DNA from 3 places in the Collimonas sp. NPDC087041 genome. Region 2 is predicted to be linked to each of the others. Evidence: predicted binding sites of a transcription regulator. Region 2 holds the regulator's gene; each other region holds the start of a gene.

What was found. Region 2 encodes HrcA, which represses chaperone genes, less so after heat shock. Its sites were predicted from a motif close to TTAGCACTCNNNNNNNNNGAGTGCTAA; they were not measured.
Region 1: groES (co-chaperone GroES) is a predicted target of HrcA. The motif match lies at 1,767-1,793, and genes of this name have one in related genera.
Region 3: rpoH (RNA polymerase sigma factor RpoH) is a predicted target of HrcA. The motif match lies at 1,060-1,086, and genes of this name have one in related genera.

Annotation. Positions count from the first base shown of each region.
Region 1 is NZ_JBIUZX010000012.1:144,915-148,192, forward strand. Features, by position in the region: gene ACIPF8_RS20310 (crotonase/enoyl-CoA hydratase family protein) at 1-684, shown strand, start outside; gene ACIPF8_RS20315 (class I SAM-dependent methyltransferase) at 707-1,534, shown strand; gene groES (co-chaperone GroES) at 1,915-2,208, shown strand; gene groL (chaperonin GroEL) at 2,351-3,278, shown strand, end outside.
Region 2 is NZ_JBIUZX010000008.1:86,087-89,364, reverse strand. Features, by position in the region: gene fur (ferric iron uptake transcriptional regulator) at 1-385, shown strand, start outside; gene ACIPF8_RS15740 (TfoX/Sxy family protein) at 417-779, opposite strand; gene hrcA (heat-inducible transcriptional repressor HrcA) at 802-1,824, opposite strand; gene ACIPF8_RS15730 (HAD family hydrolase) at 1,930-2,664, opposite strand; gene ACIPF8_RS15725 (NAD kinase) at 2,711-3,278, shown strand, end outside.
Region 3 is NZ_JBIUZX010000002.1:131,891-135,168, forward strand. Features, by position in the region: gene ACIPF8_RS03650 (response regulator) at 1-542, shown strand, start outside; gene ACIPF8_RS03655 (GTPase) at 539-916, shown strand; gene rpoH (RNA polymerase sigma factor RpoH) at 1,158-2,057, shown strand; gene ACIPF8_RS03665 (SCO family protein) at 2,165-2,797, opposite strand; gene cyoE (heme o synthase) at 2,806-3,278, opposite strand, start outside.

The DNA of each region.
Region 1 (3,278 bases), on a different contig from region 2:
TGGGGATCTCGCATCCATGAGGTTTTTAGCCTCGGCGGTGATCTCGCCTACTTTGTACAGTGCATAGAATCCCGCGATCGCAATGCATTAATGCGCTATGCCACGCGCTGCATTGACTCTCTTTATCTCAGGATTCGCAATTACTTTTCCCACAATCTCATCACCGTGTCTCTCGTACAAGGAGACGCCTTGGGCGGCGGATTCGAAGCGGCACTGGCAAGTGATGTGATTGTCGCCGAAGAGCAGGTGAAATTCGGATTGCCCGAGATTCTTTTTAATCTTTTTCCAGGCATGGGCGCATACAGCCTGCTGTCCCGCCGCGTCGGTTCGCGGCAGGCGGAAGAAATGATGTTGTCCGGCGATCTGTATTCGGCTGCCAGCCTTTATAAAATGGGACTTGTCGACATTCTTGTCCCTGAGGGCCAAGGCGTATCTGCTGTGTACGAATATGTGCAGAAAAATCAAAGGCGCCGAAACGGCGTGGCGGCTATCCATCAGGCGCGCAAGGCGGTATTTCCGGTAACCCGTGAAGAGCTGATGACTATCACTATTGCCTGGGTGGACGCTGCACTCAGATTGCAAGCCAAAGATTTGCGCATGATGACGCGGCTAGCGCGTTCGCAAAGTCGCCTCATGCCGAGCACTTCAACTGAAACATTCGGCACAGAAAATCTACCTGCTTAAAATCCACCCAAGGGACATCGCCATGAGCTACGTTTTGGGACATTCGACCGAAGAACTGGAGCGCCTCACGTTTCAAGCCCAGGTATTGCAACCCATCACTTTGCGCTTGCTTCAAAACGCAGGAATCAAGCCTGGCATGCGCATACTTGATTTGGGATGCGGTGCGGGAGATGTTGCGATGCTGGCAGGCGATCTGGTCGGCCCCTCCGGGTTCGTACTGGGTATCGACCGCAGTCCGGATGCCGTAGAACTGGCGACGCATCGTGCGTCCGCGGCCGAGCAAGACCATGTCCGCTTCGCTACTTGCGCCATTGAGCAGTTCTCCAGTGCCGAAGCTTTTGACATGGTGGTTGGACGCTACGTCATGGTTCATCAGGCTGACGTGCCGGCATTTATTCGCAAGGCCGCCAGTTTGACAAAGCCGGGAGGCATCATTGCCTTCCACGAAATTGTATTGTTGGATCCGATGGTGGAATCACATCCGGTCGTGCCATTATGGGATCGCACGGGAAATTGGATTGTTGCCGTGTTGCGCGCAGGCGCACCGAATCACGACGCCGCGAGCCGCATGCTGGAGCATTTTGCCAACTCCGGTTTACCGCCACCATCACTATTCTGCGAACGTCCCATCGGCGGCGGCAAAGATTCTTCCATGTATCGTTGGGCTCGGGAGAGCGTGCGAACCATTCTCCCCCACCTTGTCAAACTGGGGTTGGTACAAGCCGGCTCCGAGGACGTGGATACCTACGAAAGCAGGCTCCGCACAGCTACGGTGGATGCGCATAGCCAGCTTATTGGACCGATGCAAATCGGCGCATGGGTGAGAGTCGGTGGCCCCGCTGAACGCTAGGGCCCGATCAAAAGCGCGATATGGACGTGCAATAGTAGGTTCGGATCACCTGCTGAGGCGAGCGCAGTTTGGTAAATCGACAGAAACTTACTCTAAATGTGATGTTGCCATAAAGACACATCAAGAATTAGATAATCAAAATTCACAGATCAATGAATATCTGCTCTCATTAGATCAATTCTTACATTAGTTTTGCATGTCGGCTTGAAAAATCGACAGAGCGTCCCTATACTTAGCACTCGTTAGGAGAGAGTGCTAACAATCTCCCCGACCTAGTCACTGTGCGGCGCATCTATATATAGCAAAGCAGAGCGGTCTGTTCACTTTGCTGCGATGTTGCTGCAAATACAAATAACCTGTTGAATCTCAAGGAGTCACATATGAATCTTCGTCCTTTGCACGATCGCGTTATCGTCAAGCGTCTCGACCAGGAAACCAAAACTGCATCCGGTATCGTATTGCCTGAAGCAGCTGCTGAAAAGCCGGATCAAGGTGAAGTTCTGGCCGTAGGTAACGGCAAGATTCTGGAAAACGGCAACGTCCGTGCGCTGGCAGTCAAGGTTGGCGATCGCGTTCTGTTCGGCAAATACTCGGGCCAGGCTGTCAAGATCGACGGCAATGAGCTGCTGGTAATGCGCGAAGAAGACTTGTTTGCCGTAGTCGAAGGCAAGTAATTCGACTGGTTCGGATCACGTCTAATCGACCACCTCTCTACATTCAACGGCTTTATCTGATTAGTTGGGGACAGAGTAATTCGTCGCACGGCGGCGACTCTTGAACTCTGTCCCGCAATGAGTCTTAATAGGAGAATAAAACATGGCAGCAAAACAAGTAATTTTCGGCGATGATGCACGCGCCAAGATCGTCAACGGCGTTAACGTTCTGGCTAACGCAGTCAAGGTAACTCTGGGTCCTAAGGGCCGTAACGTGGTTCTGGAGCGTAGCTTCGGTGCCCCAACCGTGACCAAGGACGGTGTTTCGGTTGCAAAAGAAATCGAACTGAAAGACAAGCTGGAAAACATGGGCGCGCAGCTCGTGAAAGAAGTTGCTTCCAAGACTTCCGACAACGCTGGTGACGGTACTACTACCGCTACCGTGCTGGCACAAGCTATCGTTCGCGAAGGCTTCAAGTACGTTGCCGCCGGTTTCAACCCAACAGATCTGAAGCGCGGTATCGACAAAGCTGTTGTCGCCATCGTTGCTGAAATCAAGACTCTGTCGAAGCCAACAACAACTAGCAAGGAAATCGCCCAAGTTGGTTCGATCTCCGCTAACTCCGACACCGACATCGGTGAAATCATTGCCAAGGCAATGGACAAGGTCGGCAAAGAAGGCGTGATCACTGTTGAAGATGGCAAGTCGTTGGAAAACGAACTGGACATCGTCGAAGGTATGCAATTCGACCGTGGCTACCTGTCGCCATACTTCATCAACAACCAAGAAAAGCAAGTTGTTGCGCTGGAAAACCCGTTCGTCCTGCTGTTCGACAAGAAAGTATCGAACATCCGTGACCTGCTGCCAATCCTGGAACAAGTCGCCAAGTCCGGCCGTCCACTGCTGATCATTGCAGAAGACGTCGAAGGCGAAGCACTGGCTACTCTGGTTGTGAACAACATCCGCGGCATCCTGAAGACAGCAGCTGTCAAGGCTCCAGGCTTCGGCGACCGTCGTAAAGCCATGCTGGAAGACATCGCTATCCTGACCGGTGGTCAAGTGATCGCTGAAGAAGTCGGCCTGACTCTGG
Region 2 (3,278 bases):
CACGTTACCACGACTTAAAATCCTGGAAATTTTCCAGAATAGCGAGGTGCGTCACCTGAGCGCTGAAGACGTGTATAAAATTTTGCTGAGCGATAATCTCGATGTCGGTTTGGCAACTGTCTATCGCGTATTGACCCAATTTGAACAAGCCGGACTGTTGCAGCGCAACCACTTTGAAACCGGCAAGGCTGTGTTCGAGCTCAACGAAGGCTCGCATCACGACCATCTGGTTTGCCTGGACTGCGGCCTGGTCGAAGAGTTTTATGACGAGGAAATTGAAAAGCGCCAGAAAATCGTCGCCAAGGAACACGGTTTCGAAATTGCCGACCATGCGCTGGCCCTGTATGGCCATTGCCGCGATTGCCGCAAGAAAAAAGGTCAATAGTGCAAGGCTTAGCCCTTGATCTGACTGTTCCTCAGCGTTTGCGCGGCTTGGCTGCTGGCTTGGCATTCGCCTTGCGCAGCGCCGCCGCGTAGGCCAAGCGCGCCCACGGCAGCATCGCCGGCGGCGAATCCAGCGCCTCTTCAGGCGCTGACCAGTAACTCATCTCGATCTGCTTCCCTCTGCTTTCATAGACAAACGGCCTGCAACCGGCAGCGGCAAACTGCGGCCTGGTTGCGTCGTCGGTCTTGAGAAACAGATCGCCGTCGAACACGATGCCGATCATCACGCCGTCATGGTAGATACCGTAGCCGCCGAACATCCTGCGGGCGCTGATCGCGCCCAGAGGTGCGAGCAATTCATGGATGTAGTCGATGAGCGCGTCGTTGCGGGACATGTGCCGGTGCGGTTGACGCTGCTTAGCTGTGGCTCAGTGCGTTCGACAATAATTTCGCGGTGATATTGACGATCGGGATCACCCGTTCGTAAGCCATGCGGGTAGGCCCGATCACGCCCAGCGTGCCGACGATCTTGCCGTTGACTTCATACGGCGCCGTGACCACGCTCATTTCATCCATCGGCACCAGCTGCGATTCGCCGCCGATGAAAATCTGCACGCCGGTCGCCTTGCCGGAGATGTCGAGCAATTGCATCAGGCTGGTCTTTTGTTCAAACATGTCGAACAGCTTGCGCAGGGAATCCATGTTGGACGACAGATCGGTCACGCTGAGCAGGTTGCGCTCGCCGGAAATCACCACTTCGTCGCTGTTGTCGGTCATGGCGTCGCTGCCGGCTTCGACCGCAGCCTGCATCAGCCAGGTCATGTCGTCGCGCAGCTTGCGCAATTCGCTTTGCAGGCGCAGGCGAACGTCGTCGATGCTGAGGCCGCCGTAATGCTGGTTGATGTAATTGGCCGCCTGCACCAGTTTCGCCGGGCTGTAATCGACATCGGTCAGAAGCAAGCGGTTCTGGACATCGCCGTTGGGGCTGACGATCACCAGCAGGATGCGTTTTTCCGACAGCCGCAGGAATTCAATCTGCTGGAAAATCGATTCGCGCCGTGGCGTCAGCACCACGCCGGCAAAGTGCGACAGCGAAGACAGCACCTGCGCCGCGTTGGTAATGATTTTTTGCTGCGAATTCGGCTGCAGGCGCGCCTGCATTTTCGATTCCAGCGCGGTCTCGTCGATTGGCTCGACCGTCAGCAGGGTGTCGACAAACATGCGGTAGCCGCGCGGCGTCGGCACCCGTCCGGCGGAGGTGTGGGGACTGGCGACAAAGCCCATCTCTTCGAGATCGGCCATGATGTTGCGGATGGTCGCCGGCGATAGCTCGAGGCCTGAAATCTTGGACAAGGCGCGCGAGCCCACCGGCTGGCCGTCGGCGATATATCGTTCGACCAGGGCTTTGAGCAGGGTTTGGGCGCGGTTATCTAGTTGCATATCAGTATTTTAGTGTACCAGCGGGCAGTGTGGTGCTTCGGCAGCGATAGAACGCCAGAAGTTAGCTTGCCAGCGGCTTATGGATGCACTTATACACTGTTTTTGTTATCGGGCGTTTGTTTGTTCCAGCCACGCCTCCAGCTCGTGCAGGCTGGTAAAACTGGCCTGGGCCGTGATGCCATCCGGCAGCACCCGGTCGAAACGATTGATCCAGACCGCCTGCAACCCGGCTTGCTGGGCGCCGGCCACGTCCAGTAGCGGGTCGTCGCCGGCATACACGGTTTCTTCCGGCGCAACGTTCAAGGCCGTGCAGGCCGCGTGGAAAATCGCCGGATCGGGTTTGGCGCGGCCGAAGCGGTGGGCGGCGATCGAGGTCTGGAAATGCTGCGCCAGGCCGATCTTGCCGAGATCGGCGAAGCCGTTCGACACTGTACCCAACAGCACGCGGCTTTGCAGCCGGGCCAGCGCCGGTTGCACATCGGCGAACGGCGTTACCGCATGGCGCGCTTCGGAAAACACCTCCATCGCAGCATCCACTTTGCGCACATCTTCGCCGACGCCGGCAAACACCTCGGTCAAGACGGCATGGCGCAATTTCCACAAGTCGATCCGTAACGCCGGATTGGTCGCCGCCAGATCCATGCGGCGCTGGCGCAGGCTGTCGATGCTGGACTGCTGCGTGACGGCGGGGGCATTCTCGACTAGCCATTCAAACAATAATTGCTCGGCGCGCGCGATCACCGGGCCGATCGGCCAGAGCGTATCGTCGAGGTCGAACAGGACCGCCTTGATGGCAGGCGGCTTGCCGGGCAGAGTCGGTGAATTATTCGTGTGGGGCATGTGCGTATCCTTCATGGCAAGCCTAAATTATGGTCTAATCGCCAGCATGTGGCCTATAAAATTACCTTCTCAGCAGGATTTGTCCGACCCTTCGCCAAAAACCATTGCGATCGTCGGCAAGTATTTTGCCGTCGGCATCTCCGAATCGTTGACCGAAATCATCGATTTTTTGCAAAATCGCGGCCATATCGTCGTGCTTGAAGCGGAGACTGCGCAGAACGTCGACATGGCCGGTATCCCGGCGATGACGCCGGCGCAGATCGGCGAGCAGGCCGATGCCGCGATTATCGTCGGCGGCGACGGCACCATGCTCGGTATCGCCCGGCAGTTGGCGCCCTACGATGTACCGTTGATCGGCATCAACCAGGGCCGGCTCGGATTCATCACAGATATTTCGCTGGAGCGGATGTTGCCGGTGCTGGCCGATATGCTCGATGGCATGGTCGAATCGGAACGCCGCAGCCTGTTGCAGGGTGTGGTGATGCGCGAGGACCAGCAGATTTTCAGCGCGCTGGCGTTCAACGATGTGGTGGTGTCGCGCGGCGCCGCTTCCGGCATGGTGGAGCTGATGGTCGAGGTGGATGGCCGCTTCATGTACAACCAGCGCTCCGACG
Region 3 (3,278 bases), on a different contig from region 2:
TAACGCTGCTGAAAGAATGGCAGCGCGACGGCTTGCTGACCATGCCTGTCATCATGATGTCCGGCCACGCCACTATTGATACTGCGGTCGAAGCCACGCGCATCGGCGCCCTGAACTTCCTGGAAAAACCGATTGCCCTGCAAAAATTGTTGAAAGCAGTCCAGCAAGGCCTGTCGCAAGGACCAAAAGGCGGCCGCGCGCCAACGCTGTATCCACAACCGGCCACAGCATCGAACGACCTGAATGAAGTGGTCGTGACGACCGGCGCGTTCAGCAATCCCTCGATGTCGGAACCGGCCCACATGGCGGCCATGCCATCGGTTGCGGCGAGCGCCGACAACCTGTTCTCGTCGTCTTTCGGCCTGCCGCTGCGCGAAGCACGCGATGCTTTCGAGCGCGCGTATTTCGAATATCACCTGATCCGCGAAAGCGGCAGCATGACGCGGGTAGCGGAAAAGACCGGACTGGAACGGACCCACTTGTACCGCAAACTGAAACAGCTCGGCGTTGATCCTGGAAAGCTGTCCAAAAAGGGCGGATGACACTGACCACCCTGGTTAGCGGCGCGCGGGCCAGCACTCGCGAAGCCGCAATCCACGCTGCAATCGAGGCCGATCTTGCCGCCCAAGGTAGCCTGCAAAGCACCGCACTGATTCTGGAAGGCTTGTCGGACGGCAAGTTTGAATCCACCATGCCGCCCGGCCTCGATATCAAACGCATCGCCCCTGGCTGTTTTTGCTGCATTGGCAACCTGACGCTGCGCGTGACACTGAATCGCATCCTGCGCAAACCACCGGCCCGGCTCTACATCAGTATTGCCGACGGCACACATTTGCCGCAAATCCGCACTTTCCTCAGCAGCGCCCCCTACGACGCCCTGCTCGAACTGACTCCCGACCTGGGCTGCGCCGCATAGTTGTTGTTTCCTGCGGCTGTGCAGCATTTCGTTTCGTTGGAACGCAACTTTCGCAGGTTTTCCCCGTCTAATAAGCCTGTTACAAACAATCAAAAAAAGAATAATAATAGTAACAAACTATATCCGGCGTTTAATAAATCCTATTAGCACTCTATAATAGAGAGTGCTAATATATTGTAGGTCAAACGTCTGATCGTTGATCCACTGGCTGCTACAAGCAGCCGGACAGCAAGGAGAAAGAATGAAGAATCCGTCAGTCAGCACCGCTTTAATGCCAACAGAATCAAATGCTTTGGCGCTCGGTTTTTCCGGCACACTGGGGAATATTGACGCCTATATCTCGGCCGTCAACCGGTTGCCTATGTTGACGCACGATGAAGAAATTTCCCTCGCACAACAACTGCGCGACAAGAACGACCTCGGCGCCGCTCAAAAGCTGGTGCTGTCGCACTTGCGCCTGGTGGTCTCGATCGCCCGTGGCTATCTGGGCTACGGCTTGCCACACGCCGACCTGATCCAGGAAGGTAATATCGGCCTGATGAAAGCAGTCAAACGCTTCGATCCGGACCAGGGCGTACGACTGGTGTCGTATGCGATGCACTGGATCAAGGCCGAGATGCACGAATACATCCTGAAGAATTGGCGCCTGGTGAAAGTAGCCACCACCAAGGCGCAGCGCAAGCTGTTCTTCAACCTGCGCAGCCACAAGGAAGGCCTGGACGCGATGACGCCGACGCAAGTCGAGGCATTGGCCAAGACCCTCAACGTCAAGCGCGAAGAAGTCATCGAGATGGAAACCCGCCTGACCGGTCGCGACATCGCGCTGGATGCGCCGACTGACGACGAAGACGACAAGTTTGCACCGATCGCCTACCTGTCGTCGGAATCGCAAGAGCCGACCAAGGTGCTGGAAGCGCAGCAGTACGACCGCATGCAGTCGGAAGGTCTGGAATCGGCACTGAGCAAGCTGGATGATCGCTCACGCCGTATCGTCGAGGCCCGCTGGTTGGCCAACGACGACGGCTCCGGCGCCACCTTGCACGAGCTGGCAGATGAATTCGGCGTCTCCGCCGAACGCATCCGGCAAATCGAAGCGGTTGCCCTGAAGAAAATGAAGGGTTCGCTGGTCGCATTTACCTGACCGCTTGTTGCACCAACAAAAAAGGCAGCCGAGGCTGCCTTTTTTCATTGCGGCCCGATATGCATACCGGGCCCGTTTCTCATCTGCTCAGCAACTGATGCCGGCGCTCACGACAACAGCAATTTCAGGTCGTGCGCAATCGGATCCGGCCCCTGGCCATGCCGTACGAACAGGCGGATGTGGCCTTCCGGATCGAATACATAGCTGCCGGCGGTATGGTCCATGCTGTAGCTGCCGGGCGTCTTGCCGGGCACTTTCTGGTAGAACACGCGGAATTCCTTGGCGACCTTTTCGGTCGCTGCCTGGTCGCCATACAGGCCGACGAAGCTCGGATCGAAGGCCGGCACATATTTGGACAACAATTCCTGCGTATCGCGCTCAGGATCGACAGTAACGAACAGCACCTGCACCTTGCTGGCCAGCGGTCCCAGTTCTTTCATCACGTCGGCCATCTCGACCATGGTGGTCGGGCAGACATCCGGGCATTGGGTGTAGCCGAAGAACACCACCACCGCCTTGCCTTTGTAGTCGGCCAGCGTACGCGGTTTGCCGGTATGGTCGGTCAGCGCAAAATCACGGGCATAGCCAAGGCCGGTGACATCGGTATTGATGAACGCGCTCTTGGCCGGCGACAGGACCATTTCCTGGCTGCCGCCAGCAGATTTGTCGCCGCATGCGGCCAGAGACACGGCCAGCAGCAGGCCGGCAAGAACGGAGACGACTAGTTTGGCTCGCTTCATTTTTGCTTTCAGAATTTGAGATAGTGATCGACCAGCAGTGCAGCGAACAATAGCGACAGGTAGATGATCGAATAGGCAAACGTCTTGCGCGCAATCAGGTCGGTGTAGTGGCGGTAGATCTGCCAGGCGTACCACAGGAAGATCACGCCGAGAACCGCCGCGCTGGCCAGGTAGATCAAACCGCTCATGCCGACTGCAAACGGCAGCATGGTGGTGGCCACCAGCGCGATCGTGTACAGCCAGACCTGGAACTGGGTGAATGCCATGCCGTGCGTGATCGGCAGCATCGGCAAGCCCGATTTTGCGTAATCGTCGCGACGGTACATGGCCAGCGCCCAGAAATGCGGCGGCGTCCAGACAAAGATGATCAGCACCAGGATCCAGGCCTGCATCGGCACGTCATTGGCGATCGCGGCCCAGCCCAAAGCCGGTGGCATGGCGCCAGCCAGGCCGCCGATGACGATATTCTGCGGCGTCGCCG